4 regions of the Pseudoalteromonas sp. C2R02 genome follow, and region 3 is predicted to be linked to each of the others. Evidence: predicted binding sites of a transcription regulator. Region 3 holds the regulator's gene; each other region holds the start of a gene.
The links. Region 3 encodes sigma-54, which starts transcription at its own class of promoters, with help from an activator protein. Its sites were predicted from a motif close to GTTGGCACGNNNNTNGNNT; they were not measured.
Positions count from the first base shown of each region.

Region 1 (8,292 bases), on a different contig from region 3:
GTATCAAGTAACATGCGAGTTAAACCAACAATGCCATTAAGCGGAGTTCTAAGCTCATGGCTTAATGTGGCAATAAACTTGCCTTTATCTTTATATGCAGTTTCTAATTCTTGTTCGGCTTCTTTACGGCTTGTTATATCACGACCAAAACCTAATAAACCTATGTACTCATTTTTATCATTGAAAAATGGGACTTTGCGCATTTCAAACCAATGAGTTTCACCCTTAATGTCATACTTAACATCTAAAGTAACCGCGATATGTTTTTGTTGTACTTCTTTATCTGTTTTTAATACAGATGGTAAATGAGAACCGGTATAAATTTCACTCGCATGCTTACCAATCAAGTTATCTCCAGATAAGCCTACAACTTGTTCAAACATACGATTACAACCTGCGAAACAACCACTTTCATCTCGGTAATAAAATAAATCTGGCGAGGAATCTACGATAGATCTCAGTAACACACCTTGCTTAGCGAGCTCTTGTTGTGTTTTTTTACGTTCAGCAATTTCCCTTCTAAGTTCATCAATAGCACGACGTTTAGCTTGAAATGCCATTTTACGTTCATCAATTTCGCTATTTAAACGTTGAATATTGTCTTTTAAGGTCTGATTTAATAGTTTTTCTTGTTGAGTTGCGTTTTCTAAGAAGTCATAGGAGGCATTCAAATGTGCAATCAAATTTATCGTGACATAAACTAAAACAGGTGAAAATAAAGCGGTCAAAATAATATTTTGTAATAGATCAAACCAAGCAATAGAGCCTGTAGCAACATAATAATAAGTACAAGATAAGATAAGCGCGATAAACAATAGTAAAGTATACAAGATGGCACTTGCTTTACTATTACCCCATCGAATAACAAAAGAGGATAAAATACGTACCCAAGGGGTAAAAGACGATTCAATCATATAAGTAAAAGGGGCTCTAAATTAAAAACCCCTCTATTGTAATCAACTCATCATCATTTGTACTTAATAATTATACTAATTAAGTATTTTTATTTGACTTGAGATGCTTGCAAAAGAACAAGTATTTAGATTTTTACTGTCTAAAGAAACTATTCCCTTACGAGCAGTACTTGAAGCATCACGTTTAAGTAATAAACTATAATCAACACCTTGAATAGCGCCTGTACCTTTTGCTTGCATAGCACCAGTATTACATAACATATTATTAAGCTTATAGAAGTTATAGCGTGCAAAAGGTTGTGATGATGTCACTGTTGGCGTTTGAGCATTTGTGGTGTTTGTAAACTTCCAACTTGCAAAATCAACAGAGAGTGCTCCATTTCTAAGTGTTATAGAGTCTTGATGAGTTAAATAGTAACTTGTAAACTCTTCCATTTCTATACTCGATGCTTGCAACTTTATTTGCCTGCCCTCTTTTTGCGTATCAAAAATCCAGAAGCCACCTTTACCTAAAACATCAAATTTAACTGTTTCACCATTTTCATTCTTACTGCGAGATATTGCGACACTCGTCCCTTTATCCAAGCCAAAAGCAAAACGGTTATCTGTCTCTATTGCCGTTTTTATCAATCGTGGCTGGCGTGCTAGTGAACTAGTTTGAGTATCAAATACACCCCATGGGAACATATTAAAGACAGTAGAATTCAGATAACCCAAGTTTTTTTCAGACTCTAGGGCAATACAATCTAATCCTAAGTTACATGCTTCATTACCTGAACTCATCACTGTTGAAGGCGTTAACATGACCTGTAAACCATCACCTGAGAATATCGTCGACTTATTACTTAAACCATGAATACTACTACCTTCAAATCCGAGTATTATTTGCTTTTGTATTAGCATTTCTTCAACTTTTTTTAATAACTCAGATTTTCCACCTGTTGGTAAGTAAAAACTATGAAATGCTAAAAGCGGACTACCATCAGCAATAAAAAGTGCATCAGACTTTTTTAAAGTGTCAATAAATGCATCTTTCTTTTTACATTGAGATACCTGCTGTTTAAATAAGTCTGGATATAAAACTTTTCGGCGATAACTTGCCAGTTTCTTTATTTGAAACTCTTCTAAGCTATCACACGATGTTAAATCATATTGCTTAGCCACTAATGCGGTTTGCATAGCAGAGTCAATTGCGAGCCAGTCAGCTTCAAACCCTAACTGCTCAAAAAGATTCTGAAAATAATCTACATTTTTATAAGGGTCTCTATCATTACCAGTAATAAAGGCAATTCTAGGCTTTCTCTTTTTCCCTGAGACTGCTGATGCTGCTTTATAAAAAGCTTTATAAGCTAAAATTGCTGATTGATTATTAGTTGATTTTATATCTACAGCTGTATTTAAGCGCTTACCTGACTTGGTTGATTGCTTTTGCTCTAATAAATCAAATAAATTTTGTTTTTCAAATTCAAATAAATTTGACCAAACATCTCTACCTTTGAGGTCTTCATTTAAGTAGCTAAAATTTTGTCGGCGTAACATGCGAACAAATAGTCTTTCACTAAGCTGTTTATCATCTAATTGTGGTTTTAATACTTTAAATAATGCAATTGTTTGCTGTTTTAATTCTGGTTGGTCAGTCCAAGGGACTTCATTTAAGCGCTCAAGAGCCTGCTCGGTTATGGTATAAATAGCCGGTTGTTTTGCGTTTTCACTGAATCCATCTGCCTTTTTATCTTTGGAGCAGTGCTGTAAATTTTCGCTAGAACAAAAAGATAAGTTTTGTCCAAATAAAAATAAATCTGGCGTTGCAGCGCTAGCAACGTTCAGATTTGCCAACAAAAACAAACCACCTAAAACACTTATTTTAGTTTTGAACAAGTTCATACTGATACCGTTTTTATTATTATTAAAATCAATTTTCATTAAGTATTAAAATGAAGCAACATCTCCATTCTATTAACCTTAAAAGCGCATTCTATCAATATCTCTAGCAATTTCATATATGGATTATTGACAATAAAAAATATCAAGCGCAATTATTTCTCATCATACTAAAAAGAATAATTTTGGCATATATCATGCTTATTAAGTTTATATATTCACTGATTTTTATTATCAGTGTCAAATTATTGATGTTGGAGTGTATTTATGGAGTTTGTTTTATTGTCGATCTTGGTTTTAGTTGTTATTGCTTCTATGGTCACAACTAAACTCACTGATAGTGGAAACCCTTACCCTTTTACTAAAAAAGAGACTTTATATACCCATATAGAAAAAGGCTTTTTGAGTTTATTAGAGCGTGCTATTGGCAACGAATACAAAATTGTTAGCCGTGTAAAGTTAATTGACGTGATTGATTTTAAATCTGACACGACTTCAAAATCAAAACGTGTCGCATTAACTAAAGCACAAAATAAACAATTAGATTATGTATTACTTGATAAAGAAACCATGAATATTGTTGCTGCGATCGATTTAGTGAATAACAACAATAAACAAGGACATAAAGCACAAAAAGATTGGTTTGTTAATGGTGCTTTAGAATCAGCAGGCATTCCTCATATCAGAATGAAAGTAAAAGCAGGATATAAACCATTAGAAGTACGACAAGCAATTATGTTTAAACTTGGTAAGTCAGCACCAAAAAAACCTATGGTAAAGGCACGTACTTCGAGCAAACCAGCGGTTTTATCTGCATCCCAAGTTAAAACGCAATCTACAGGGCTTGTTCAAGCTTAGCTATTTTTGTAACAACTGAGTATAATATATAAAAATATTATTTAGAGTTAAGTAAATGAAAATTGGCATTATTGGCGCAATGGAACCGGAAGTAGCAATTTTAAAAGATGCTATGGAACAAACTGCTGTAACACAAAAAGCAGGCTTTACTTTTTATGAGGGTAAACTTGCAGATCAAGACATCATATTAGTGCAATCAGGCATAGGTAAAGTAGCATCGTGTATTGCGACAACTTTATTGATTGAATCTTTTTCGCCTGATTGTGTCATTAATACCGGCTCGGCCGGTGGGTTTGAACCAAGTTTAAATGTAGGCGATGTCGTTATAGCTTCAGAAGTACGTCATCATGATGTTGATGTTACAGCTTTTGGTTATGAAATGGGCCAAGTACCAAATATGCCTGCAGGTTTTAAAGCACACTCAGCTTTAATCAGTGCAGCTAAAGATGCAATTGCACAAATGCAAGGTATTAAAACGATGACAGGCTTAGTATGTACTGGTGATTCATTTATGTGTGATCCAGCACGTATTGAAGTTACTCGCTCACAATTCCCTGATATGCTTGCAGTTGAAATGGAAGGCGCAGCAATTGCACAGACATGTTATCAACTAAATACACCATTTGTAGTTATTCGTTCTTTATCTGATATCGCAGGCAAAGAATCTCCAGAATCATTTGAAAGCTACCTAGTTAAAGCTTCAGAAAATTCATCAAAAATGGTGACTGCGCTATTAGAAAAACTTCAAACGGTTTCTCTATAAGTGATTGACGTATTAGAACAAATATTTTTGACAGATTCTGCAAGTTCGCATGAACTGCTAGAGATTTTTGTTTTATTACTTGCTCTTACAGCTGAGCGTTGGCTAACTTTACCGCGCTCATACCACCCCGCTACATTATTATTTGTTATTTTTTCAAATTTACAAAAACGTGTTTATAAACAAAACGACGCTAAGAACTACCAAATTTTATCTGGCTCTTTAGCTGCGATCTTACCCTTAATGGTCATTTTAGCCTTATGTTATGGGCTATTAATATTTGCATCTTACCCTGAATTATTATCTGGCTTAATTTTATATTTGTGTTTGGAAAGTCAAAAATTAGAACAATCAATTAATAGGTTGCCGCTTCTATTAAGGCAAAAACAAAAATCTGCTGCAAGAGATTTACTCAGAGTGTGGCTTAGACGAGAAACTAAAAACTTATCAGAGCCTGGGTTGATCAAAGCTGCAATTGAAGCCTTAACCTTACGAAGCACCAGACTTTACTTTGCAGTCTTATTTTTTTATTTGATTGGCGGTCCTATTGCTGCTTTAGGCTATAGAATTTTAACCATAATGCATGCCAGTTGGAGTAAGCAATATCTACCAAACAGCCCTTTTATTCAGCCAATTCGCAATCTCACATATATTTTAGAATGGTTACCTATTCGTATCGTGGCTATTTGCATTGCTTTAAGTAAAGAAACAAAAATGAGCTTTCATTATATAAACCATTACGGCAATCATTTTTATCATAAAAATACGGGCTGGCTATTAAGCTGTATGAGTGCAGCATTAAAAATACAACTTGGCGGACCAGCATTCTATTGTGGAACTCACTTTGCAAAAATACGTGTAGGACAGTACCCTGTACCTACATTACCTAGTATTAAACATGCCATAACACTTATAAACCGCGTAAAAGTATTGTGGTTTTGTTTTATTATTTTATCTAAAGTGAGTATTTACCTTGCGTTTAACCTCTAAATTTACCGCTATTATCTTATTACTTGTGAGTTTTAATAATTACGCTTCAGCACAAACAAATAAACGAATTGCGACCCTAGCACCTCATTTGACCGAATGGGCTTATAGCTTAGGTTTAGGTGAAAATATTGTAGCTGTTAGTGCTTATAGCGACTTCCCTGAACAAGCAAAAAAACATCCCGTTGTATCTGATGTTAATGGTATCAATTTAGAAAAGTTAATCGAGCTAGAGCCTGACCTTGTATTATTATGGCAAAATAGCCATGTGTTAGGTCAAGTTGAAAAGCTAGAAGCTTTGGGGATTGAAGTTTTCATTTCAACGCCTAAAACACTTGAAAGTCTCGCAACTGAAATGCTACGTTTAGGTGAACTTACAAATACACAAAATAAAGCAAAACAAGTAACAGATGCGTACCTTTCGGATTTAGCAGATTTAAGAGCCAGATTTAAAGATATACCAAGGAAAAAAGCATTTTTTCAAATTTGGCATTCCCCTTTGATCACCGCAAATGGCGACAGCTGGATCCAAAACCTGATGGATGTTTGCCAATTTGATAATCCATTCGCTGAACATGAAGTACCCTACCCTACGGTAAATAAAGAACAAGTTTTAATGCATAACCCTGATATTATTATTATTTCTGAAAAATCAGATAATAGCGTGCAATTAACAACTTGGGATCCGTTACCAATGATCACCGCAGTTAAAAATAAGAAAGTATTTAATATCAACCCAGATCATTTGCATAGGTTTACTAGAAGGGTATTAATTGGCGTTGAAGAGTTATGTAAATTAAGTCAATAAAAAATTTTATTTAGAATCGCACTGTAGCTTTTTACATTTAATTTGATGAAGTGAGACTATTAATGTTGAATAACATGACTAGTCCCACTTTTTTATAATTTACTACATGGTCAATTTACTGCCACGCAGTAGCTACAATGTAAATGCGCAGCAGATATTTTAAGCAATTGTAATTTTGGCAAATTTACGTTTACCTACTTGATAAATTTCTTGTGACCCTTTATCAAATGTTTGCTTAGTATCAGATATTTTTTCTTTACCATTTAGCTTAACAGCACCTTGCTTGATCATTCTCATCGCTTCAGAAGTACTGGCAACCAAACCTGCTTCTTTTAATAAGTTAGCGATGCCAATTTCTTCACCATCTATTGTGATAGTTAGCTCAGGAATTTCATCTGGTAATGCTTTCTTTTGAAAACGCTGAATGAAATCTTGATGTGCAGCTTCTGCATCTTCTTGCGAATGAAAACGTGCAATCATTTCTTTAGCAAAATCAATTTTGATATCTCTTGGGTTTGTACCCGCAGCTATCTTAGCTTTTAAGCCTTCGATTTCACCTAAAGATAGGCTACTTAATAATTCGTAATAGCGCCACATTAGCTCATCAGAGATAGACATGATTTTACCAAACATTTCTGTTGGCTTATCAGTAATACCGATGTAATTACCTAAAGATTTAGACATTTTTTGAACGCCATCAAGACCTTCGAGTAACGGCATCATTAATACAGTTTGTGGCTTTTGACCTTCATCTTTTTGAAGTTCACGACCCATTAATAAGTTAAAGCGTTGATCTGTTCCACCTAGCTCAACATCCGCTTCTAATGCTACAGAATCCCATCCTTGAACTAAAGGATATAAAAACTCATGGATAGCAATCGATTGGTTATTTGCGTAACGCTTTTTAAAATCATCACGCTCGAGCATACGTGCAACTGTTTGACGTGCTGCTAATTTGATCATGCCAGCTGCACCTAACTCTTCCATCCAAGTAGAGTTAAAAGCAACGGTTGTTTTAGCTGGATCTAAGATTTTAAAGATTTGCTCTTTATATGTTTCAGCATTAGCTAATACATCTTCACGTGTTAATGGCTTACGAGTTACATTTTTACCCGTCGGGTCGCCAATCAAACCTGTGAAGTCACCAATTAAAAAGATAACTTCATGACCTAAATCTTGAAATGTCTTCATTTTATTGATTAAAACAGTGTGGCCTAAATGCAAATCAGGTGCAGTTGGATCAAAACCCGCTTTTATTTTTAATTTTTTTCCCGACTTTAATCTTTCAAGTAAGTCATCTTCAATTAATATTTCTTCAGCACCACGTTTTATTTCAGCAAACGCAGCTTGTAAATCACTCATCAAATACTCCAAATAATATTTTAGCTTTTAGGCTTATAACGCTATGCCTCGATTCTAGCTTATTATTCTCCTAGTTTATACGGCTATACCTCGCTATATTTACACAAAATTCTGGTATCTGAACAAAAATCATTATATGCTGAAATATTGTTATACAATATCATTTAGGTAGATACAAAAAAATGATGGTAAAAGCGGTACAAAAAATACCGAAAAAACACAAGTTAGTCATATTAGGTTTGTCTACTTTAATGTTAGGACTTACGCTGATCCCAGCAGAACAAGCAACAGCTTCTAAAGACAATGATGCTAAAATTTTAGAAATTGGTAAGCGTTATAATTTAGATCTTGAAGTTGTTAAGAACACACCTAAAATACAAGAAAAACTTGAAGAATCTGCCAAAACAGAAATTGAACAGACGAATACAACCAAAGTTCAAGTAATACCTGAGGTTGATACGTCTATTAACTTTAAAGATTTTAAAGTTAAAAAAGGCGATAATTTAGCGATTATTTTTAAACGTGCAGGCTTTTCAGCTAAAACATTACATAAACTAATAAATTCAGATAAAAACACAAAAAAACTAACACAAATACATCCAGGCGATACGCTCAGTTTTGCTAAAAATCCAGCTGGTGAATTATCACATTTGAAATATATCTTAAATAGAACTGACACTTTATTAATCAGTCTTAATATTCAAGATAAATACCAATCACAA
Region 1 covers NZ_JAHKQC010000043.1:43,091-51,382, forward strand. The annotation lists gene arcB (aerobic respiration two-component sensor histidine kinase ArcB) at 1-914, opposite strand, end outside; gene KO527_RS21175 (hypothetical protein) at 990-2,798, opposite strand; gene KO527_RS21180 (DUF2726 domain-containing protein) at 3,063-3,653, shown strand; gene mtnN (5'-methylthioadenosine/S-adenosylhomocysteine nucleosidase) at 3,709-4,416, shown strand; gene ampE (regulatory signaling modulator protein AmpE) at 4,417-5,403, shown strand; gene KO527_RS21195 (cobalamin-binding protein) at 5,387-6,208, shown strand; gene tyrS (tyrosine--tRNA ligase) at 6,368-7,570, opposite strand; gene KO527_RS21205 (peptidoglycan DD-metalloendopeptidase family protein) at 7,756-8,292, shown strand, end outside.
Region 1: KO527_RS21180 (DUF2726 domain-containing protein) is a predicted target of sigma-54. The motif match lies at 2,980-2,998, and genes of this name have one in related genera.

Region 2 (8,292 bases), on a different contig from region 3:
AAGTATCAATGGCAATTTGTAAACCATACACCCATAGTAAACGAAATTTTAACAGCCGATGATTATGTGGCAACCAGTAAAGAGTCAGAATTATTTGCTAAAGATTTAAAAAAGAGAGGGTTTAAATTTTTAGGTCCCACTACCGTTTATGCGCATATGCAGGCTTGTGGTATGGTGAACGATCATAGTTTCAATTGCCATAGAAGAGCAGATATTATTGAAGGATATAAAAAGGGGCTATAAATAGCCCTTTTTTATAAAGATAATTAAACGCTAATCTTTAGTTAAATTATATTTTTTCATTTTTTCAACCAAAGTTGTGCGTCTAACGCCTAAAATTTCAGCTGCTCTGGCAACAACAAAATCATGACGTTCTAAGGCTTGTGTTATTAAGCTCACTTCCAGCTCACCTAAATACTCTTTAAGCTGAATACCTTCATCAGGTAATAAACCCATAATATTATCTGGTTGCTCAAACTCAGCTTCATCATCGTCATAATCCGCACCATCAGAAAAACCAGAGCCAAATATATCATTTAATGCTTGTCGCTCTAAAATCTCTTCTGGGTATTCAGGTACGAACGCATCAACTTCTAAATGTTGATATTTTTTAGGCAAATCTTGTGCATCAATCACTTTATCAGGAAACATGATCACCATGCGTTCAACTAAATTAGCTAATTCTCTGACATTGCCAGGCCAATTATGCTCTTTGAGATTATCTAAAGCTTGCTCAGTGAACTTTGCAGAATAACCCCCCTGTTCACTGTTTCTTTTCATTAATTCTTTAAGTAATAATGGAATGTCTTCTCTTCGCTCTTTTAAAGCGGGATTCTCGATAGGAAAAACATTTAATCGGTAGTACAAATCTTCTCTAAATGAGCCAGCTTCAATCATTTCATCTAAGTTGCGATGAGTTGCTGCGATGACACGTACATCAGCAGAAATTGATTTATTACCACCCACTCTTTCATAGGTACGCTCTTGTAATACACGTAATAATTTAACTTGCATTTGCAGCGGCATATCACCAATTTCATCAAGAAATAAAGTACCGCCCTGTGCTAATTCAAAGCGACCTTTACGCGCAGAAATCGCACCGGTAAATGCACCTTTTTCATGACCAAATAATTCACTTTCAAGTAACTCAGCTGGAATTGCACCACAGTTTACAGGCACAAAAGGACCACTTACACGTTTGGATAATAAATGAATATTACGCGCAACCACTTCCTTACCCGTACCTGATTCACCTAAAATTAAAACATTGGCATTTGTTATTGCGACTTGCTCAATTAAAAAGCGCACATTTTTAATGCTTGGTGTTTCACCTATTAAGCCATCAAAATGCTTTGAGCCACGACTTGAATTGTTGTTTCCAGGGATCAGACGATGATATTCTTGGCAATCATGGATAAGTTGCGTGGTTATTGCGTAGTTAAAAGGCTCACTAATTAAACCGATTACATTAGCAAATGATAATAGCGGCTCTAAAGTCTCACCTAATAATAGAAAAGGAATAGCTGGATTTTCACGAATAATAACTTCATGTTCAAGCGAGCTGCTAGCACCTAAAATAAAAGCGGTTACACAATCGACTGGCGAAGCATATTTTTTATAATCTCTATCACTTACGATTTGATTCGCTTCATCAATAAACGATAATGAAGCTGACAATGCCTGTGCCCTGCTTTGATTTTCATCAAATATTAATACTTTTGCTGGACCTGTCATATATTAGAACTACTAGATATTTTTATTATGTTTATGATTGTAATCTGATTTAACTACGATGCAAGTTATTAGTGGCATTTTTTTGACGTATGTTATTATTTTGACGTATTTATTTTAACTTACCTATTAGATCCAAATGAAGTTCCATTTTAGCTACAAAACTCAACTAATATTTAATTTAGTAAAAAGATTCAAGAAATTAAATAATTGGGCGATACTATAAGTACAAAGTGAAATTTTATATTTCTTATGGCACTTTTCTTGCTTTTAATTTCACATGTTAATTTTTAGGATCCCGTTATGGCACATTTATCTATAAACAAATATCGTCAAGTTAGTGTTAATAATGTTCAAGATATGACTCCATACGAACAAGTTAATCTTATTTTTGTCAATATCATTGGCAAACTTGCTGCTGCTAAAGGTTCAATTGAGCGTAAAGAGATTGAAAAGAAAGGCAATAATATATCTGTTTGCATATCTTTAATTGGCGCATTACAAGATGCTTTAAATATGGATGATGGCGGTGAAATTTCAGCAAATTTAGCTTCGTTATATGAATATTGTCAGTACAAATTGGTTAATGCCAATGTTAATAATGATATTGAAGGTTTAATTGAAGTTTCAACTATCATCAAAAACATAAAAGAAGGCTGGGAAGCTATTCCTCAAGATATTAGGCAAAATGATCAGGCACAAGCTGCTGCAGGTTAATAATGAACTTTCATTTTGAAAACAAAAAATTAAATGAACTGTTTTCCTCATTATATGAGGCAATAGAGAATGAAGATGATAAATCATTAAAAATTCAAAAAGAATTAGATTTATATATTAAACTATTATGTGAAAATCCAAGTACAAAACCCTCTCAAGGTGAAGTTCTCTATTTAAAAGAAAATATAAATAAACTATCAGCAATAGCTGAACAAAAAAGAGAGTATTCAGGGAAGAAAGTACTTAAGCAAAAACAAAATTCTAAAGCGATTGCTAAGTATCGTTCAGTTTAGCTGCAGAAAGTGCACTATTGCTATGAATCTAGCTAATGCCATGATATAAGTCTTTTAATACAATTACTCCTTTCTAATTTTGCAGAGTATAACTATGTTCAATAACAAAAATATTTTAATAACTGGTGGAACCGGGTCTTTTGGAAAAAAGTATGTTGAAACACTTTTAAAAAGATATCAGCCAAACAAAATTATTATATTTTCTCGTGACGAGCTTAAGCAATTTGAAATGCAACAAGTTTTCCATGCACCATGCATGCGCTATTTTATTGGTGATGTAAGAGATAAAGAAAGACTTAATAGGGCTATGCGTGGCGTTGACTTTGTGATCCATGCAGCTGCAATGAAACAAGTGCCGGCTGCAGAATACAACCCTATGGAATGTGTTAAAACAAACATCAATGGCGCTGAAAATGTGATAGACGCAGCACTTAATAATGACGTTGAAAAAGTAATAGCACTATCAACGGATAAAGCTGCAAATCCAATCAATTTATATGGCGCAACAAAACTCGCATCAGATAAAATTTTTGTTGCCGCAAATAATATATCAGGAGGTCATAAAACGACATTTTCAGTAGTTAGATACGGTAATGTTGTTGGTTCGCGTGGTTCTGTAGTACCTTTCTTTGAAAAAATGGTAAATGATGGTTCTGATCACTTACCTATTACGCACATAGGGATGACCCGTTTTTGGATCAGCCTGCAGCAAGGAGTGGATTTTGTATTAAAAAACTTTGCTCGCATGTATGGTGGAGAGATTTTTGTGCCAAAAATTCCATCTATCAAAATTACAGATTTAGCTTCAGCAATTGCACCTAATTTGCCACAAAAAGAAGTAGGCATAAGACCTGGTGAAAAACTACATGAAATAATGTGCCCTGCTGATGATTCATATCATACATATGAGTTTGATGATCACTTTGTAATTGCGCCGAGCATAAAGTTTAGCAGTCGAACAAATGATTTTACAACAAATGGTTTAGATGAATCAGGCGTATTGGTAAAACCTGAATTTGAATATAACTCTCGTAACAATTCACATTTTATGAGCGTTGAAGAAATTAAAAGCTTTAATAAGCACGCAGAGCTATGATCCCCTATGGCAAGCAAGACATTAACCAGCAAGATGTTGATGCTGTTATAGATGTTTTAAAATCAGACTTTTTAACTCAAGGTCCAAAAGTTCCAGATTTTGAACAAGTAATAGCAGATAAATCTAATGCCAAACATGCTGTAGCAGTTAATAGTGCCACTTCTGCATTACATATCGCTAATTTAGCGCTAGATGTAGGCCCTGGAGATATTGTTTGGACTAGCCCCATTACTTTTGTTGCAACGGCTAATAGTGCTTTATATTGTGGTGCAAATATCGACTTTGTTGATATAGACTTATGCTCAGGTAATATGTCGGTTATTGCTTTAGAAAAAAAGTTGATCCTTGCTAGAAATAATAAAACTCTACCTAAAGTTGTTATTCCGGTACATTTAGCCGGACAATCATGTGATATGGAACAAATATATACATTATCACAAGAGTATGGATTTAGAATTATAGAAGACGCCTCTCATGCTGTTGGTGGTCAATATCATGGTAACCCTATCGGTTCTTGCCAATATTCAGACATCTGTATTTTCAGCTTTCACCCTGTGAAAATAATTACCTCAGCAGAAGGCGGTATGGCACTGACTAACAGTGATAAAATTGCAGAGAAACTAAAGTTATTTAGATCGCATGGTATAGTATCAGATCAAAATCGAATGACGGAGCAAAGTCATGGTCCTTGGTATTATCAACAGATTGCTTTAGGCTTTAATTATAGAATGACTGATTTACAAGCAGCTCTTGGTTTAAGTCAGCTTGACCGCATAGATAGTTTCATTAACAAAAGAAACCAATTAGCAAAAATTTATGACAATGCTTTTTCACAGACAAGCTTAACAACGCTTGCACCTAATAGTGACCGTTTATCATCTTATCACCTCTATATAGTACTACTGCCTGAAGCTAATATTGAACGTCATAAACAAGCTATCATAAAATTAAGAGAGCAAGGTTTATTTGCACACGTACATTATATACCTGTTCATCTTCAGCCTTATTATAAAGATCTCGGATTTAGCCCTGGAGACTTACCAAATGCAGAAGAGTACTATCAGCGAGCCATTTCATTGCCTCTGCATCCTCAATTAACGTCTCAAGAACAAGAATATATTATAGAACAAGTAAAGGCCTTAGTATGAAACTGGGGCTCGGTACCGTGCAATTTGGTTTAGATTATGGGATCAGTAATAAAAAGGGTCAAACCTCTCAAGATCAAGTTAAAGAGATCCTTCAATTAGCGGAAATTAAAAATACAACATTATTGGATACCTCATGCGCATATGGCAATGCGGAATCTATAATTGGTAATTACGCTAGTCCCAACAGATTTGATATTGTTACCAAAACTCCGGTATTTAAAAGCAATGTAATCCAACAGCTTGATGCTAAAGAGCTCATTCGCTCTTTTAACGATTCATTAAGTAACTTACAAATAAATCAAGTATATGGCCTATTAACTCACGGTCCTGAAGATTTGTTAAAACCTGGCGGCCATTATTTATTTAATGCTATGAAAACTTTAAAAACTGAAGGAAAAGTAAACAAAGTTGGCGCTTCTGTTTATAATAAAAAGCAAATAAAAGACTTGGTAAATACTTTTGATATAGATTTAATTCAGCTTCCTTTTAATCTATTAGATCAAAGATTATTACATGACGGTACTTTCGATTTTTTAAAACAACACAATATTGAAATACATGTTCGCTCAGCATTTTTACAGGGCTTGTTGTTTATACCATTAAACGAATTACCCGAGTTTTTCCACCCCATTAAACCGACCTTGGTACGCTTGAAGCAAAAACTGTTTTCATTAAACCTTTCACCTGCTCAAGCCGCTTTAGCATTTATAAACCAAACACCACAAATAGATAGAATTATTTGTGGTGTTAATACTGCAGAACAATTACAAGAACTCACTAAGGCCATAAATACAAGGATTGATCATGAGGAATTTTATCAATTTGCAATTAATGAACTCAAGTTTATAGATCCCAGTCAATGGCCTTAAAAATCACCTTCAATTAAATCCAATGAAAGACGTGTCCCTTTAGAAAAGTTATCCGTAAATCTAGCTCCTAATACTTGTTCATAATATTTAGGTGCTAAACCATATGATGGCCTAACAGATTGGATATTATCAGCAGTAATAATATCTCCTTTTTTAACATTTCTAGATATGTATAATGACCTTTTGGCTAACAAATTCTTTTTTGAGGCAGGAGATAAATCATAAGATATTTTACCTAACGCTTTCTCTACGGTTCTCACCTCAGTAACCATCATCTTGAATTCAGTAGGGTCTAATGAAAAAAATGAATCAACCGATTCTTCATTTTTATCTAAAACAAAGTGCTTTTCAATAACTCTAGCACCTAAAGTTACTGCTGAGATAGCAACGCCAAGACCTAAACTATGATCTGATATACCTGATAAACAATTAAATTTTTCGGCTAAATCAGGAATGGTCCTTAAATTAATATCTTCAGGTGGCGCAGGATATGCAGTTGTACATTTTAATAATGCATAATCACTACAACCATTATCTATTAATGTTTTAACTGCTAATTCAATATCTTCATAGGTAGCAAGCCCTGTCGATAATATTACGGGTTTCCCCGTTCTAGCTACGCATTTAATTAACGCAACATCTGTGATTTCTGGAGAGGCAATTTTATATGCTGGCATATTTAAATTTTCTAAATATTCAACTGCAGAAATATCAAAAGGCGATGAAAAAACATCTATACCAATTTTCTCGCCTTCAGCAATCAGTGCTTCATGCCATTCCCATGGTGTATAAGCTTTTTCATATAAAGAAAATAATGTATTGTGGCTCTCCCAAGCATTACCTGACGGCAATCTAAAGTCTTCTTTATCACAATCAAGAGTGATTGTATCAGCCCTATAAGTTTGTAATTTTACTGCATCAGCACCGCACTCTTTTGCTGCATGAATAATTTCAATTGCCTTATCAAAATTACCACAATGATTTGCTGACATTTCAGCAATAATATAGCAAGGTCTATCATTGCCTAATTGTGTTTTGTTTATCGTAAATGAATTCATAAGTATTCCATTTGTGGAGTGTTTCTCTTAGTTATTTTTCTGAATCTAAAGATATTGCTAAACCTTCATTACGGATAATATGACTATTAACATTTGAAACTTCAGGATTTTTATCTAAAAAACATTTAACTTTTTGAGTTGAATAAAAGCAATTAGTTTTATTCATATCTTGTAAAATATGCGTTACAACAAATAAATCTTCTTTATTATCTACAGTAAAACGATATTTAGCATCATCACAGCCATTTTCTAAAAAAGAGAAATTAAACAGCTCAGGATGCTGATAAATATATAAAGTCACATGTTCATGGTGAGAAGGTTTAAGAGCATAGTCCTCTAACTTTAATAAAGCACTAGAAGAAACAACCTCACAATCTACACCTTCGCAAAAACGTTCACTTAAAAATGCATAATCAAGTTTATTTTCTAAGTAATAAGTTATTAAATCATCACATATTTCAGGGTCTAATAAAGGTGAGTCACCAGTGATACGAACAATGTCAGTTGCATTATTCAGCTTTGCAACCTGTTGAAACCTAGACAACACATCATTTTCATCTCCGCGGAAAACATCTATTCCTAATGATTCAACATATTTAACTAGACCATCATTTTCTTGATTAGTTGAAGTTGCTAAAACAATTTTATCTATATGTTTAGCTAATGATAAACGCTCAATTAAATAGCCAATAAGCGGTTTACCATCAACCTCTTTCATTACTTTATTTGGTAAACGAGAAGATCCCATTCTCGCTTGTATCACTGCAACTATATGTTTCTTATCTTCCATTAGTTAAGCCTACTAAATCCACTATGACACACAGGTCCTTCTAATAAAGACTCTGTTGTACCACTTTTTTCAGCTTTTAAAATTAAATTAAAAACTTCCTCAACATTTTTAAAATAGAGATCTACTATATCTTTAGAATGGGCAGCACAAACATAAATAACATTACTTGCTAGAAATCCACGCTTTAACATTTCTTGGGTAAATAATGTTTTGATCACAAGCGGTTCTGAACCTTTTAATAATAAAATCAAGACTGAATTCACACCTAATATTTCAAGATCAAAGCCTGTTTTATTTGCAACTTTCAGTAATCCCTTCCTAATATAATCACCAGTCTCTATGAGTTTTTTTGGAATATTTTCACTTTCAAATACCTCTAATGTTTTTAAAGCTGCAACAAATCCAACTCTTTCAGTCCAGTATGAACTACTAATAAAGGAAAGTTGTGCAGCATCCATTATATCTCTTCGACCAATCACAGCTGAAATTGGGTGACCATTACCTAAAGCTTTTCCTAAAACACAAATATCAGGCTCAAAATCCCACAATAAATGTGCTGCCCCCGTGTTTAATCTAAAACCTGAAGACAC
Region 2 covers NZ_JAHKQC010000021.1:17,824-26,115, reverse strand. The annotation lists gene KO527_RS06615 (DNA-3-methyladenine glycosylase I) at 1-243, shown strand, start outside; gene KO527_RS06610 (sigma-54 dependent transcriptional regulator) at 274-1,734, opposite strand; gene fliS (flagellar export chaperone FliS) at 2,035-2,448, shown strand; gene KO527_RS06600 (hypothetical protein) at 2,451-2,741, shown strand; gene pseB (UDP-N-acetylglucosamine 4,6-dehydratase (inverting)) at 2,836-3,837, shown strand; gene pseC (UDP-4-amino-4,6-dideoxy-N-acetyl-beta-L-altrosamine transaminase) at 3,834-4,985, shown strand; gene KO527_RS06585 (aldo/keto reductase) at 4,982-5,854, shown strand; gene pseI (pseudaminic acid synthase) at 5,851-6,912, opposite strand; gene KO527_RS06575 (glycosyltransferase family protein) at 6,944-7,702, opposite strand; gene KO527_RS06570 (aminotransferase class III-fold pyridoxal phosphate-dependent enzyme) at 7,702-8,292, opposite strand, start outside.
Region 2: fliS (flagellar export chaperone FliS) is a predicted target of sigma-54. The motif match lies at 1,983-2,001, and genes of this name have one in related genera.

Region 3 (8,292 bases):
CACCAGCAAAGTAACCGCTGTTTCCACACCTGAAATAGAAGTACTTCCCGATTACACCGCTGACACTTTAAAACAAACAGTTTTTGACAAACAGGGGCATGTTAGCCATAAAGTAACAGCTAAAAAAATGGAACTCTATCAAGAGCTTGGTTTTACACACTTTACTGAGCCCACTTTTACTTTATTTTCTGAAAATGATGTTTGGGCAATCAGTGCCGCTGAAGCGACATTATATGAGAATAATAATAATAAAAAATTAATTTTAGAACAAAGCGTTGTGGCTAAAAATCTGAACCCAATCGCGATGGTAAAAAAAATTACTACTGAACAAATAGAGATTTATATTCAAGACTCAACCATGCATTCAGATCAGTTAACCACGATGACAGGTCCAAACTTGTTGATCACAGGTAAAGGTCTCAATGCAGATCTAAATAAAGAAACGCTTGAATTAATCAACCATACTCAAACTATTTACTACGATAAAGAAAATTATGACCAATAAAACAATTTATAAAAAAAGATTTATCATTGCTGCATTGGCTTTAGTTACTCACTTTAATGTGCAAGCAAAAGAGCTTATCGGCAAGGTATCTATCTCTGCCGATACACAGCAGGCTGATTTAAAAAGAAATATTGTAATATTTAAAAATAATGTGGATATCAAACATACAGATAAAAACATCAAAGCTGACTTATTAGAAGTACATAGAAGAAGAGAATTAGGAAAAGAAAAACAAATATTGATAGCAACAGGTAACCCAGCTACTTTTATCGGTAAACTTAAAGACGGCAGCCCAGTAACAGCAAGTGCAAAAAATATTCGTTATGATGTTGAATCTGGTACTCTCACTTTTAAAGGTGATGCAAAAATAAACCAAAGTGGTCAATCAATGAGTGCTAAAACAATTATCTACGATCACCTTCAAGAACTTATTACCGCATATAAAGATAAAGACTCAGACCAAAGAGTACACACTGTTTTAACGCCAGTTAAAAAAGAAGAAACTAAACAATCGGGTAATAATTAATGAGCTTATTACAAGCAGCGCAACTGGCAAAAAGTTACAATGGCAGGCAAGTCGTAAAAAATGTGAGTTTAGAAGTCAAAGCAGGCACAATCGTTGGCTTATTAGGACCTAATGGTGCAGGTAAAACCACTTCCTTCTATATGATAGTTGGCCTAGTACCAAGTGATAAAGGCACTATTAAAATTGATGATGAAGATATCACTTTACAGCCTATGCATAATCGTGCGCGTATGGGTATTGGCTACCTACCGCAAGAGTCATCTATTTTCAGAAAGCTGACTGTTTATCAAAATATCATGGCCATATTAGAAACTCGCAAACACCTGAATAAGCAACAAAGAGAAGATGCGCTTAATAATTTATTAGATGAATTTAATATTTGCCATATTCGTGATAGCCAAGGTATGGCATTATCAGGGGGCGAAAGACGTCGAGTTGAAATTGCCCGAGCTTTAGCAGCTGAACCTAAATTTATTCTATTAGATGAGCCATTTGCAGGTGTTGATCCAATTTCAGTATTGGATATTAAAAAAATTATACAACATCTTAAAAATAGAGGCATAGGTGTGTTAATTACAGACCATAATGTGCGTGAAACCTTAGATGTATGTGAAAAAGCTTACATTGTTTCCCATGGCGAACTTATCGCATCCGGTACACCTGAAGCCGTTTTAGCTGATCAGACTGTAAGAGACGTTTATCTTGGTGAACAATTTAGATTATAAAAAAATATAAAAAGAAATATGGGCTATACTCAAAATTAAGTAAAAAAGAGTGTATTTAATTTAGATATTATAAGGATTGTTAAAACTTAATGAGGCAATCACTACAGCTTCGTCTTGGACAACAACTAACAATGACTCCACAGTTGCAACAGGCTATCCGCCTATTGCAACTTAGCACGTTAGATCTGCAGTTAGAGATACAAGAAGCACTCGAAAGCAACCCGCTCTTAGAACTTGATGAGCAAGACTTTAATGCTGAAGAAAAAACGTCAGCTTCTGAAAATGAAACAGCAGAAAAAGCTTCTGATGCAGAAGAGATTATCCCTACGGCTCAAGTAGAAATGGAAAGCTCCGAAGCCTTAACTAAAGAAACCCTGACAGACGAACTCGCAATGGATGTAAGTTGGGATGAATATGTCAGTGCCGCCCCCGTAGCATCGGCAGGACCTGCCCCAGATGATGATTTAGCATATCAAGGCAGTACATCCGAATCATTGCAAGATTATTTAATGTGGCAATTGCGCCTCACCCCATTTAGCCCTACAGATGAAGCTATTGCCACTGCAATTGTAGAAGCTGTAGATGAATCAGGTTACTTAACCGTTTCTTCACAAGACATTTTAGATAGTTTAGGTTCTGAAGAAGATGAAGTTGAATTAGATGAAGTTGAAGCAGTACTTAAACGCATTCAGGTCTTTGATCCTATTGGTATTGCAGCTCGAAGCCTATCAGAGTGTTTATTAATTCAGCTTAATCAATACGATAAAACAACTCCTTGGCTTGATGAAACCAAACATATTTTAAGAGAATACGTCGAATTATTAGGTGCGAGAGATTATCGCAGTTTAATGAAAAAAACTAAGCTCAAAGAACCTGAATTAAAACAAGTGATGGATTTGATCCATAGCCTAAACCCGAAACCTGCATCAAGTATCGTAAAAGAGCAAACTGAATATGTGATCCCCGATGTGACAGTAAAAAAAATAAAGGGTCGTTGGGCAGTTGATTTAAATTCAGATACCATGCCAAAAATAAGAGTCAATAATCACTATGCTTCTATGGCAGGCTCTTCTAGTGCGGACAGTCAGTTTATTCGCTCTCATTTACAAGAAGCTAAATGGTTTATTAAAAGTATAGAAAGTAGAAACGAAACACTATTAAAAGTTGCCAATTGCATTGTAATGCAACAACAGGCATTCTTTGAACATGGTGATGAAGCAATGAAGCCTATGGTGCTTAACGACGTTGCTGAAATGGTAGAAATGCATGAATCAACTATTTCACGTGTAACCACACAGAAATATATGCATACACCACGTGGTATATATGAACTGAAGTATTTTTTCTCTAGCCACGTAAGTACAGAAAATGGGGGTGAGTGTTCATCTACAGCGATTCGAGCACTTATCAAAAAGCTAATTGCCGCAGAAAATCAAGCCAAACCATTAAGTGATAGTAAAATAGCGGATATTTTAGCAGATCAAGGCATCAAGGTGGCCAGAAGAACGATAGCAAAATATCGAGAATCACTGTCCATTCCACCGTCAAATCAGAGAAAATGTTTAATCTGAGATGTATAATAGAAGGAAATACGCTTATGCAATTAAATTTAACAGGTCGTCATGTAAATATCACAGATCCACTAAGAGACTATGTAACAAACAAATTCGCTAAGCTTGAAAGGCATTTTGATCATATTAACAATGTGCATGTTATCTTAGATATCGAAAAGCTATCTCAAAAAGCAGAAGCAACACTTCATGTTAATGGAGGCGAACTTTTTGCAACTTCTGAGCATGCTGATATGTATGCTGCAATTGATGGCTTGATTGATAAATTAGATCGACAAGTTATTAAACATAAAGAAAAATTATCTAGACATTAAATATGATTAATTCATTTTTATCAAAGGACTGCACTAAAGCTGCAGTCCTTTTTCATAGCAAAAAACGAATGCTGGAATATATAAGCCAGATAGCACAGCAAAAGCTACCCGAGCTAACTGAACAAGAGATCCTTGATTCTTTATTAAAGCGAGAAAAGCTTGGAAGCACAGGTATCGGAAAAGGTATCGCTATTCCACACGGCCGATTATCCAATATAGATGAAACCGTGGCTATTTTAGTCGTAAATGCAGAACCCATTGCATTTGATGCAATAGACGATCGCCCTGTTGATATATTTATTACTTTATTAGTTCCTGATGCACAATGTCAGGCTCACTTAAAGACGTTAGCTGCAATTGCTGATAAACTCAAAGATAAACAGTTTTGTAAAAAATTACGTCATGCTCAATCAGATCAATCTTTATATGAGATAATGACACTTTAATAAAAATAAACTAATTATGAGTCATTATGATGATTAGTTTTAGTCAAAGTTGAAGACGCATAAGGAAAATTCAGTGCAACTTATCATTATAAGCGGTCGTTCAGGATCCGGAAAATCAGTCGCTTTACGCGTATTAGAAGATTTAGGTTATTATGCCGTAGATAATATTCCAGTTAACCTACTGCCTTCGCTTGTAAGAAGTGTATCTGATAATTACGATAAAATAGCTGTCAGTATTGATGTTAGAAATTTACCCGCTGAGCAAGAGGAGTTTAATGAAATTCTTGGTTATTTACCTGAATTTGTTAAACCTAGCCTATTCTACTTAGATAGTGATGATACAACTTTAATAAAGCGATTTTCAGAAACCCGTCGTTTACACCCATTATCTATGAATAATCAGCCGTTAGATCTGGCAATTAAACAAGAAAAAGAACTATTAGATATTTTAGTAACCAATGCTGATTTTATTATTGATACAACGGATTTAAGCGTTCACCAGCTAGCGGAATCCATTCGAGAAAAAGTATTAGGCAAAAAAGACAAGCAATTAATCATTACTTTTGAATCTTTTGGCTTTAAATATGGTATGCCAAAAAATGCAGATTATGTTTTTGATGCGAGATTTTTACCTAACCCACACTGGGAACCTGAATTAAAGCCTTTAACGGGGTTAGATCAACCTGTCAAAGATTATTTAGCCAGCCATAGCATAGTGCAAAAATTTAATTGGCAAATTCAAACCTTTTTACAAACTTGGTTGCCGCATTTAGAAAGAAATAACCGCAGCTACCTTACAATTGCAATTGGTTGTACGGGTGGAAAACATAGATCAGTCTATTTAGCGCAATCACTATGTGATAGCTTTTCTAAAAGCCATAAAAATGTAAAAGTTCGCCATCGCGAACAAGATACTCACGGTAAATAATGCAATATCAAGACATTTTCTTAATAGAAAACCGCTTAGGGCTTCATGCAAGAGCCGCGTCAGTATTAGCACAACTTGCCACTTCTTTTGATGCTAAGGTTATATTGCAACAAGGGGATAAAGAAGCGCAAGCTGATAGTGTTTTAGCTTTGATGCTGTTAGAAGGTGCTAAAGGAAAAAAAGTAACCGTGACGTGTAGCGGACCTGATGCAAAAATAGCACTAAAAACAATTGGTGAATTAATTGCTGATAAATTCCACGAACAAGAATAACAATAAGACCAGATGCCTGAAGCGTTAGAGCAAGATTACACACAAAAACAACTTCTAGAGGTTAATAAAGCCCTTAGTAGCGGTATGTTTGTGCATGTTAGACGTATGCTTGCTCATATGGCTGACTGTGATATAGCACTATTAATAGAGTCCTCTCCCTATAAAGGCCGAGCCGTTCTTTGGCAACTAGTAGATCCTGATGTACAAGGTGAAATCCTAGAAGAATTATCAGAAGACGTTCGTAGCGGTATTATCGCTCAAATGGAGCCTACGCTGATTGCTGCTGCAACAGCTGATATGGATGTTGATGATTTAGCAGAAGTATTACGTAGTCTTCCAGATGCAGTCTATCAAGAAGTAATAGGCTCTATGGATAGTCAAGATCAAGAGAGAGCGACATTAGCACTTTCTTATCCTGAAGAATCAGCTGGCGCTTTAATGAATACTGATACTGTTACAATCCGACCAGATGTAACGATTGATGTTGTTTTGAGATATTTACGTTTAAAAGGTGAATTACCTGACGCCACAGATGAATTGTATGTCGTTGATAAAAACAATCAATTTTTAGGGGGCGTATCACTAGCCTCTTTACTAACAAGTAATCCTGGTTTAACTGTTCGCTCCATTATGGACGACGAATATGAATCAATTCCCGTTACTATGGATGAGTCTGAAGTGGCGCAGTTGTTTGAACGACATGACTGGATTTCAGCGCCTGTTTTAGATGACAACAAACATTTATTAGGCCGTATCACTATCGATGACATTGTTGATGTTATTCGTGAAGATGCTGAACACAGTATGTTAAGTATGGCAGGCCTTGATGATGAAGCAGATACCTTTGCACCTGTAGTTCAAAGTACCCAACGGCGCTCAATATGGCTAGGTGTTAACTTAATCACAGCACTTAGCGCTGCGTTTGTAGCAAGTTTTTTTGAATCAACGCTCAGTATATTACCAATTTTAGCCGTACTAAATGGCATAGTGCCATCAATGGGTGGTGTCGCTGGTAGTCAGACTCTAACGCTTGTTATTCGCGGCATGGCAGTAGGACATATTAATAACGCCAATCAAAAATCCCTTATTCATAAAGAATTAGCGATTGGCGCACTAAATGGCATAATTTGGGCTATGTTAATCGCCTCTGTTGTTGCGCTCTGGCAATGGGATTTTAACTTGGGATTAGTCATCGCCTTTGCAATGTTTATGAACTTGCTTTCTGCAGGTTTAGCTGGGGCTTTTATACCTTTAATGCTTAAGAGAATGAATATTGACCCAGCTTTAGCTGGCGGTGTTATTTTAACAACAGTGACAGATATTGTCGGTATTTTTGCTTTCCTAGGTACCGCAACTTGGTTTTTAATCTAAAAATAAATGCTTGAATAACCACTTAGTAACCAAGTTTTCTCAAAAACAAAAAAGGCAAGTTAATCTCTTGCCTTTTCAATCTCAAGTTAAACATATCAGTAAACTTACTAAAACTTATTCACCTGAAACTTGCATCTCTTCAACTAATATAGAACCCGTTTGCACACTACCTCGATAATCAATATCAGAGCCGATTGCAGCTATGCCTTTAAATATATCTTTTAAATTACCAGCTATGGTTATTTCACTTACAGGATATTGAATAATGCCATTTTCAACCCAAAATCCTGCTGCACCACGAGAATAATCACCGGTGATCACATTAACACCTTGGCCCATTAATTCAGTAACAAACAAACCTGTGCCCATCGTTTTAAGTAATTGAGCTAAATCACCATCAGTGCTTTGAACTAACCAGTTGTGTATGCCACCAGCATGGCCTGTTGCGGTCATATCTAGTTTACGCGCGGCATAACTTGCTAACAGATAAGTTTGTAACTCACCATTATTTAATATAATACGATCTTGGGTTTTAACACCTTCACTATCGAAAGGTGAGGAAGCCATGCCTTGGAGAATATGTGGTTTCTCTTCTACATTAACAAGTTCGCTAAATATTGGCTTACCTAAACTGTCGAGTAAAAAACTTGATTTGCGATATAAAGCACCGCCGCCAATGGCTGAAACTAAATGACCAAATAAAGAGCTAGCTATATCAGCTCTAAAAACAACAGGCATTTTTCCTGTTTTTAATTTTCGACTATTTAACTTGGCAAGTGTTTCAGTAGCTGCCTCTAAACCAATTTCATTTGCAGCTTTTAGCTGATTGCCTATGCGAGCAGTAGTATAAGCGCTATCGCGTTCCATTTGCTGAGCTTCTTCACCTATCACCATACAGCTTAAGCTATGGCGTGTACGCGGAAAACCAGCAATCAAACCATGGCTATTTCCATAAACTCTCAACCCCTGATGACTCGCAAAGCTAGCTCCGTCTGAATTAACAATACGCGAATCTGAATTTAATGCAGCTTCTTCAGCTTGCTTACAAAACTCAATGCCTTGTTCAGGTGATACTTGCCAAGGGTGATATAAATCTAAATCAACTGGAGAAAACTCTAATAATTCTTTGTCAGCTAAACCGTTAAAAGGGTCTTCTGATGTATATTTTGCAATTTCAATTGCTTTTTTCACAACTAAATCTAATGCTTTAGAACTTAAGTCAGCAGTTGAGGCAGAGCCTTTTTTATTACCAACATATACGCTGATCCCTAAAGCACCATCTTGATTAAACTCTATTGTTTCAACTTCACCTAAACGCGTTGTTACAGACAAGCCAGACGTGCTACTCATAGCAGCCTCAGCTGATGTCGCTCCTAATTTTTTTGCTTTATCTAATGCTTGTGCAACTGCAGCTTCAACTTCTGATATTTGTTTGTAAATAGGGTCTGACTTGTGTTGTTCACTCATAAAACCAACCAAATAATGTAAATAAGACTAATAGACTAAGCATAACATACGCCAAGCTTGATTTTAACGATTATACCTAAACGCTTATAGATACATTCAAGTGGCTTGGGTATATAACATTGAGTTATACTATGCTGATATAAATTAAATTATTAAAACAGTGTAGA
Region 3 covers NZ_JAHKQC010000009.1:132,877-141,168, forward strand. The annotation lists gene lptC (LPS export ABC transporter periplasmic protein LptC) at 1-505, shown strand, start outside; gene lptA (lipopolysaccharide transport periplasmic protein LptA) at 495-1,031, shown strand; gene lptB (LPS export ABC transporter ATP-binding protein) at 1,031-1,756, shown strand; gene KO527_RS02005 (RNA polymerase factor sigma-54) at 1,846-3,327, shown strand; gene hpf (ribosome hibernation promoting factor) at 3,354-3,641, shown strand; gene ptsN (PTS IIA-like nitrogen regulatory protein PtsN) at 3,644-4,087, shown strand; gene rapZ (RNase adapter RapZ) at 4,161-5,015, shown strand; gene KO527_RS02025 (HPr family phosphocarrier protein) at 5,015-5,287, shown strand; gene mgtE (magnesium transporter) at 5,300-6,658, shown strand; gene pmbA (metalloprotease PmbA) at 6,773-8,125, opposite strand.

Region 4 (8,292 bases), on a different contig from region 3:
AAATAATGCCTTTAATGAAACATAAGTATTTTTATTAAATTATAGGTATAATGCCCGCCATTATTTGTTACAAGTTGATCAAAATGACGATATTCGCTGAATTAGGCCTAAACAAGACCCTACAAGCAAACATAAAACGCTTGGGTTATAAAACACCTACCACTATACAAAAGAAGTCTATTGGCGCTGTTTTATCTGGCGCTGATACATATGCTATTGCCCCTACTGGTACAGGTAAAACTGCTGCATATTTATTGCCTACATTACAAGAATTAAGTCAGGTTGATCATAGTCAAGATGAAGTACGCCCTGTACGTGCTATTTACTTAGTGCCAACACGCGAACTTGCACAACAACTTGAGTTATCAATTGCTAACTATGGTAAAGATTTAAACTTACGTACTATCAGTATTTTTGGTGGTGTAAGAGTTGAATCTCAAGTTAAGCGTTTTAAACGTGGTGCTGATATTGTTATCGCTACACCTAAGCGTTTAGTTGATCTTTTAAAACTAGGCACTTTTTCGCTTGATAACTTAAAACATTTTGTAATGGATGAAGCTGACAGATTAGTGAGTATGGGCATTCAACAAGAGTTAAGAACAATTCTTACTGCCCTGCCAAAGAAAAGACAAATTGTTTTATTCTCTGCAACTGATAGCAAAACATTGGCTAAATTCAGTAAAGACAATTTATCACACCAAAAAGAAATTAAAACGGAACAACTACAGCCTGCACAGTCAAAAATTGTACATACCATGTATCGTTGTTACAGAAAACATAAAGAGTCACACTTAATCAAGCTATTACAAATGCTGAGATGTGATCAAGCGCTTATTTTCACACGTACAAAACAAGATGTGAAAGACCTAACTGAGTTATTAACTGAAAATGGTTTTTCAAACCAAGGCATTCATAACGAAGTACAACAAAAAAGACGTAAAGAACGCTTAGACAGCTTCAAAAATAAAGAGTTTAAGTTTTTAGTCGCGACTGATATTGCTTCTCGCGGTATTGATTTTGATAACCTTTATTACGTCATTAACTTTGATTTGCCAGTAAACAGCAATGATTACATTCACAGAGCAGGCCGAACAGCACGTAAGACTGTGAAAAAAGTTGAAAACAAAGCGAAAGCGATGAAGCAAGAGTTATCTAAAGATGTATTAACTACAAAACAATTTGAGTTTGCTGATGCGCCAAAAGTAACTGTTGATGATATACAAGGTCATGTATTTTCATTAGTAAGCCCTGAACAAGAACGTTTAGTACCAAAGATTGCAAACTTATTAGGCACAGAAGTAAAACTTGATAAAATTCCTTGGTAAAGTTTTATAACAAATTTTGAATACTAAAAAGGCTGTTTTATAACAGCCTTTTTTGATGTTTGATTTTGAATAACCTTAACCGAGTTAAATAAATTTTTAGTTAAATTGACATTAGTTAAACAATGCCTTTAAGCTATCTGCAAACCTAAGCCATTTCTCTTTTATTGGCTGTTTTATTTTAATATCTAAGCTACCTAATATGACTTTTCCTTCAATCGAAATTGTAGGCGCATCAGCACTAAAAAGGGCTGTAGAGTCATTTTCAATACTCCCAAGAATACAATTTACATTTGAATGAGTATTCACATCTTCTGGTACTAAAATATCAACACTACCAAAAATACTGAGTACTTCTATTTGCGTATTTGGGTGTGTAAATCTGGCTTGGGTAAAATCGAGAGTATCACTTGCTAGAACATTAATTATCGTGATTTTTTTTGGTACATGCCATTGCCCATTGCGCTTACTTGAGCCTAGTACATTAACCAATTTATCTAGCTCTTTAGTCTTACCTTGTTGATAATGCGTCCCTAGCGCGCTTTTTTTCTTATCTTGATATTTTGTATTAACATTTAAGTTTAAATCTTTAGTTAACTCAATAATAGTCAGTGGATCAGTGCCATTCATCGCTTTATCTAAACGCGACTCAAATGCTTCTAACGATATTTCACCATGGCTATAATTCATTATTAGCTGATCGATTACTTCTTGTCGAACACTTTCAATGGGTCTATCTTGTGTGGCTACTGACATTATTTATCCCTATAATTTTTCAATATATTTAAAATGTTTGACTATTAAAAGGCAAGTCACATGCCAAATATAAAAACCTTATATTTCAATAGGTAACAATTAAAGATTTATAAAAAAAACTAAATTATGCTTAATATAACCAATATTAAGCATAACTGGCTAACTTAGACTTTAAATTTTAATAACATTTTTTCTAGTTCATAAAACTCATTTTTAAGTAACGTACACTCTTCTAAAGTGCTATTTAAATTTGATTGACCTGTACTATTTAACTCACTGATATTAGTAATTTCTTTATCTAATGAGCCTATTACTTGATTTTGCTCATGGGTGGCATTTGCGACACTTAAATTAACCTGATCAATTTCTAAAATAGTGCTGGTAACTTTAGCCATTTGCTCACCCGCTAAACGCGCCGATTGCACACTATTTTCTGAATCCTTTTGACTTTGCGTGATCACAGTCACAGCTTTTGAAGAACCTTCTTGCAATTGCGCGATGGTAATTTCAATTTCTTTTGTTGAATCTTGTGTTCTTTGCGCTAACTGCCTTACTTCATCAGCAACAACAGCAAAACCTCTACCCGCTTCTCCTGCACGAGCCGCTTCAATTGCTGCATTAAGAGCAAGCAAGTTAGTCTGTTCACTCACCCCTTTTATCACTTCTAAAATTTGGCCAATGCTTGCGGTATGTTGACTTAAACTTGTAATAGAGTTTTGTGCAGATATCATTTTTTGTGATAAATGGTCTATTTCTTTAATGTTGTCATTTAAGCTATTTTGGCTGTGCTCCGATTCACTATTAGCTGTATTAGCTAAGCTTGCTGCATTTTTCGCATTGTCAGAAATATCAGCTGCGCTTGAAGTGAGCTCAGTAACTGCATTTGCAACACTATTTGTACAGTCTGTTTGATCACTATACATATTGAGTGTTGATTCTGTGCTGTTTACTAAACTTTCCACTGACTTTTCTAACGCAACAGTTGTATCTTTGACTTGAGTAATCGAGCTATGTATTTTTTCAATGAAATCATTGAAATAGCTAGAAAGAACACCAAATTCATCGTTTGATTCGACAACTAACCTTCGTGTTAAATCGCCCTCACCTTGTGCGATATCTTTAATGGCATCTGATACACGGTTCATAGGTTTCATTAAATAACGCAATAAGAACTGCATCATAAGTACGATGGCAAAAACACCTAAAACCATATAAATCGCTGCTACATTTCTAAATGAATCAACTGATGAGAATGCAATATCTTTGTCTATTACAACTGCTAAATACCAAGACACATTTTTAATGCCTTTGATCTCGATAAACGAAACCAGCTTAGCGTCACCATTAATATTTTGTTCAACAAAATCACTATTTAATGCGAGTTTTTGGCCAAAAATATCTGTAATAGATTTATCATTATATTTATTATCTGGATGACTTAAAATTTTAGCTTCTTTATTGACTAAAAAAGCATAGCCATAACCTAAAAAGTCGATGCCATTAACAATTTCTGTAATGGTACCCATATCAATATCGCCACCAGCCACACCCGAGAACTGACCATTGATTAAAATCGGCGCAACGGCTGATATCGTAAATTCATTGGTAGTAACATCTATATAAGGTGCAGTAAAAGCCGTAGTATTTTGCTTTTGAGCTAATTGGTACCACGGACGTTGTCTTGCATCATAATCACTGGGTAGTTCAATGCTTGGATCATTTAAAACAAATGCGCCATCTAGCTTACCAATGTAAGTATTTTTAAAATCACCAGATTTATTCGCCTGTTTAATTTGCATTAAAGTCACTGACTCTGGATCTTGAGTTTGATAAGTATCAGCAATTGATACTACGATGTTAAGTTTGCCATTTAACCAGTTTGCAATATTTTGCGATACTGATTGTGATATTTCTTTTAAAACAAGTTCTAATTGTTGCTCTGTTTGTGAGCGCATGGAAATGAAGTTATTTACGGTGAATAGTCCTAATACAAGTACTAATACTAAAGAGGCGGCGATGGTAATTTTGGTGGTGAATTTAAGCGAATGAAACATAAACATCCTGCGTTACTTTATAGTTATTATTGATGTTACTCAGTTAAACTTCTAACCTTAGTAACATAATTAACACTAGATTAACTGATTTTAGATGCAATTTGAATGTGACTTTCTTAAAATAATAAGGCAGGGTGTAAATATATCTGTGCAAAAAGGCAATCAGGCAAAATACGAAACTGTATTTTGCCTGATTGTTTTTAGCGTTAACTTAATGAAGCTTCATTCTTGGGCGTACTACTTTCATTAACTTTTCAATTAGCCATAAAGCAAATGTTTTCAAGCTGCCATGAATGGCTCTTTGATGCATACGATATAATGACATATACATAAGCCTAGCAATTTTACCTTCAATAAACATAGAGTTATTAGTTAAGTTACCCATTAAGCTCCCAACAGTACTAAAGCGAGACAAATTCACTAATGAGCCATGATCTTTATAAACAAAATTATCTAAAGGTTGATGGTTTATTTCATTGATAATATTTTTAGCAATACATGATGCCATTTGATGCGCAGCTTGCGCTCTCGGTGGTACAAATGAGCCATCGCTTTGTTTAAAAGCACATGCATCACCTAATACAAAAATTGCATCATCTGCTGTAGATTGTAATGTATTGTTAACTAATATTTGATTTGATTTATTTAACTCAAAAATGTTGAGGTCTTTTATAAAGTCAGCGACTTTAACACCTGCGGCCCATAATTGAATATCGGCTTCAATTAAAACGCCTTCACTGGTTAATAAACCTTGTTCATTAGCGCTGGCTACCCGGGTATTTTCTAAAACATCTACGCCTAATTTAATGAGTTCACGTTTTGCCGAATGAGCGATACGATTAGATAAAGCTGGCAAAATACTTGGCCCTGCTTCTACTAAGTATATTTTTAGCTTTTTAGCCGTCATGTTATTTAAACCATAACTTTTGAGCAATTGGGCAACATGGTAAAGCTCTGCTGAGAGTTCAACACCTGTTGCACCTGCACCAACAATCGCAATTTTTAATTCATCTAAATCTGTATTTTGATGAAGTTGCGTAAAGTGATTTAATAATGCGCTTTGAAACCGCTCTGCTTGTTTATGTGAATCTAAGAAGTAACAATGTTCTTTGACCCCAGGCGTATTAAAATCATTGGATATGCTGCCAATAGCAATAACTAAATGATCATATTTCACCACACAGTCATTTAAATTAGAGGTGGTTTCATCATTTAAACGTATTGTTAGTTGCTTGTTATCTTTATCTAAACTGCAAAATTCACCTAACTGAAAATTAAAACCATGTTTAGCTGCATGTGCCGAATAAACAACGCCATCAATACTGGTATCTAAAGACCCTGTTGCCACTTCATGCAGTAAAGGTTTCCAAATATGAGTTCGACTTTTATCAATTAATACAATATTTGCTTTATTGGTTTTCCCTAACTTATGACCTAGCTTTGTGGCTAATTCCAGACCACCAGCTCCACCACCTACAATGACGATACTTGGTTTATTGATTTGCATACTTGCTTCCTTAATATTATTAAAGAGCTAACCACTCAAGAGTATTTAGATCTTTAACAACAACTTGGAATATAACGCTAAGAAAGTCTTAAAATGGTATTTTTATAGATTAAATATATCGTAAATTTCGTATAAATATTTTACCGTTTTTCGATACTTAGGTGAATGATTAGCTTGTTTTTTGGAGGGGTAATTTGTAACAAGAAATGAAGGATTTAAAGATGGTTTATTCAGAAAAATGAAAGACTTTATGCGTATATAAAACATCCATAAAAGTAGCTAATTTAAAGATTTGTAACTATTAGCCCAGGAGATAGCTTCTGTGTAATATTTTACAAGCTCGGCCTCATCTAGATTAACCTTTTCACAAGCTTGTTTCATTGCCCACCAACTTGCTTTTTCATATGATTTTTCAACTTCTAATACATGAAAAAGGATATTGCTTTTTCCGAGCAATGCATCTTTAATTGAATCTGCAATGGGCAGTGTAAGCAATATATCTTCCATAGATTTATCTAAAATGGCATCTATTAATGAAAACAGCCCCATTATAAATGCGTTATTACTCATGCCTGGTGATACTTTTTTTGCAATCAACTCACAAAATCTTGCCCTAATAATTGATAATTGCGTTAGTTCAGAGGGTTTATTTTGTGCTAAATGTGCCGTCATGATTAAGCAAACAAACTTTTTAACGCGATCTTCCCCTAAATAAACCAAAGCTTGTCTTAATGAGCCTATCTCTTCTCTTACTGCAAATAACCCTGAATTAATAAAACGCAAAAGCTTATAAGATAACGCAGTATCATGCTCAAAGTGTTTTGCGATGTTTTCATAATTAAGATTATCCCTTAATACTTCATTATAAATTGCAATTATCGCAGCCTGGCTAGAATCCACATCACTTTGTTCAATTATTTGCGGTTTACAAAAATAATATCCTTGAAAATAGTCAAATCCCATTTCCTTGGCTTGAATGTATTCTTCATTTGTTTCTACTTTCTCTGCAAGTAATTTAAGTGATTTATTCTGCTTTAACTTGTTTATCAAAGGCGCTATTGAATCTAAGGGGGTTGCCATAATATCAAATTTGATTAATCGACAAATCTTTATAAAAGGTGCCCAAGGTTTGCTATAAACAAAGTCATCTAATGCTAACTTATATCCTTTATGAAAAAGCTGTCTGCACGCGTCATAAACTTCAGGAGTAGGCTTTACATCTTCTAATATTTCTATAATGACTTGATCTGCAGGTAATAAACTGGGAATTAAATCTAATATTGCTCTTTCAGGAAAGTTGATCAGCGCTTTTTTACCTGAAGTGATCTCTTTTAAGCCTTGGTTAAATTGGCTATCAAGTAAAAGCTTGGCCGTTGCTTGATTGCTCTCTACGTCAGGAAAAGCGTTATTTAGACCATCCCTAAATAATAATTCATAGGCAACAACTTGTTTTTTGCGATTTAAGATGGCTTGCCTTGCGGTATAAACTTTCACTCAAACTCCATGTAATAATATAAATCAACTACTTGAATCATAGTTATTACATGAAGTTTTTGCTAAAAATCTTTTTAAATAAAAACTGAATACATAAAATTAATTCAGCTTTATTGCTCCTAATAGATTTTATTCAATAATTAACTTAGCTACCGATGATTTACCATCATAAGATACAGTTAAAATGACTTCCCCAGTTGTGCTGGATGTACTTGTTACTTTGTAGTTAGCTGCGTTAGTGCCAATTGATACTAGTTCACTGGTTATTAACTCATTATCACTAAAAGATAACTCACTAAATTCAGTGACATTTATATCAGCAGTTGTTTCTTCAAATTGCGCTTTTACAGTGATTTCAATAGACTCTTTTGCCTTAAATGTGATTGTCTCTTCACCTTGATTTATCATTAAAGTATCTAACGTAGCATCACCTTTAATTTCTAATGTTGCAGTGCCTTGAACACCACCACAAGTAGCATACACTTCAGTAACCCCAGGTTTTAGTGCTAAAAGGCTGCCTTTTGTTGTACCATTTAAAGTAACCCCTGCTAAAGCATCATTTTTTGCCTGCCAACTAATATTATTATCAATATTAATAGGCGTTTCAGATACTGTATTTACAAGGTTAGCTTGCGATTGCACTTTAATTCTATCGCCAACATTAAGTGTGATAATGCTTACTTCTTTGTCCTCTACAATGACATCGATTGTTTCTAAATTTTTGGGATTGGATATGACTTCTATCTGGTTTGAAATATTATTTACTTTACCTGTCACAATTGTATTTTCAATTTCAGCATGTGATGTATGTAATATGCCACCGGTTTCAATCGTTGCGGTAGTATTACTATCAACCGAAAAAGTAATATCTTTAGTGACATTTAACGAAGTATAATCATCAGCATAAGTGACATCAGCCACAATATTTGCGTCAATACAGGTATTGATATCACCTTTAATCGGATCAGATTGCTTTAAAACTAAAGAAGAAATCACCTCATCACTGACTGACAATTCTCCTTGTGCAAAGATATCATTGATCGTTGTGCCAGTGATAATAACTTTCCCTTGCGGCTCTAATGAATTAGCAACGGCTGTCACTAATCCTTTGTTATTTACTGTTGCAATACTAGCATCACTTGATGACCACTCCAGCTCA
Region 4 covers NZ_JAHKQC010000008.1:83,603-91,894, forward strand. The annotation lists gene KO527_RS01115 (DEAD/DEAH box helicase) at 84-1,325, shown strand; gene KO527_RS01120 (LiaF domain-containing protein) at 1,437-2,078, opposite strand; gene KO527_RS01125 (methyl-accepting chemotaxis protein) at 2,243-4,132, opposite strand; gene KO527_RS01130 (NAD(P)/FAD-dependent oxidoreductase) at 4,344-5,639, opposite strand; gene KO527_RS01135 (HDOD domain-containing protein) at 5,919-7,133, opposite strand; gene KO527_RS01140 (Ig-like domain-containing protein) at 7,263-8,292, opposite strand, start outside.
Region 4: KO527_RS01120 (LiaF domain-containing protein) is a predicted target of sigma-54. The motif match lies at 2,128-2,146, and genes of this name have one in related genera.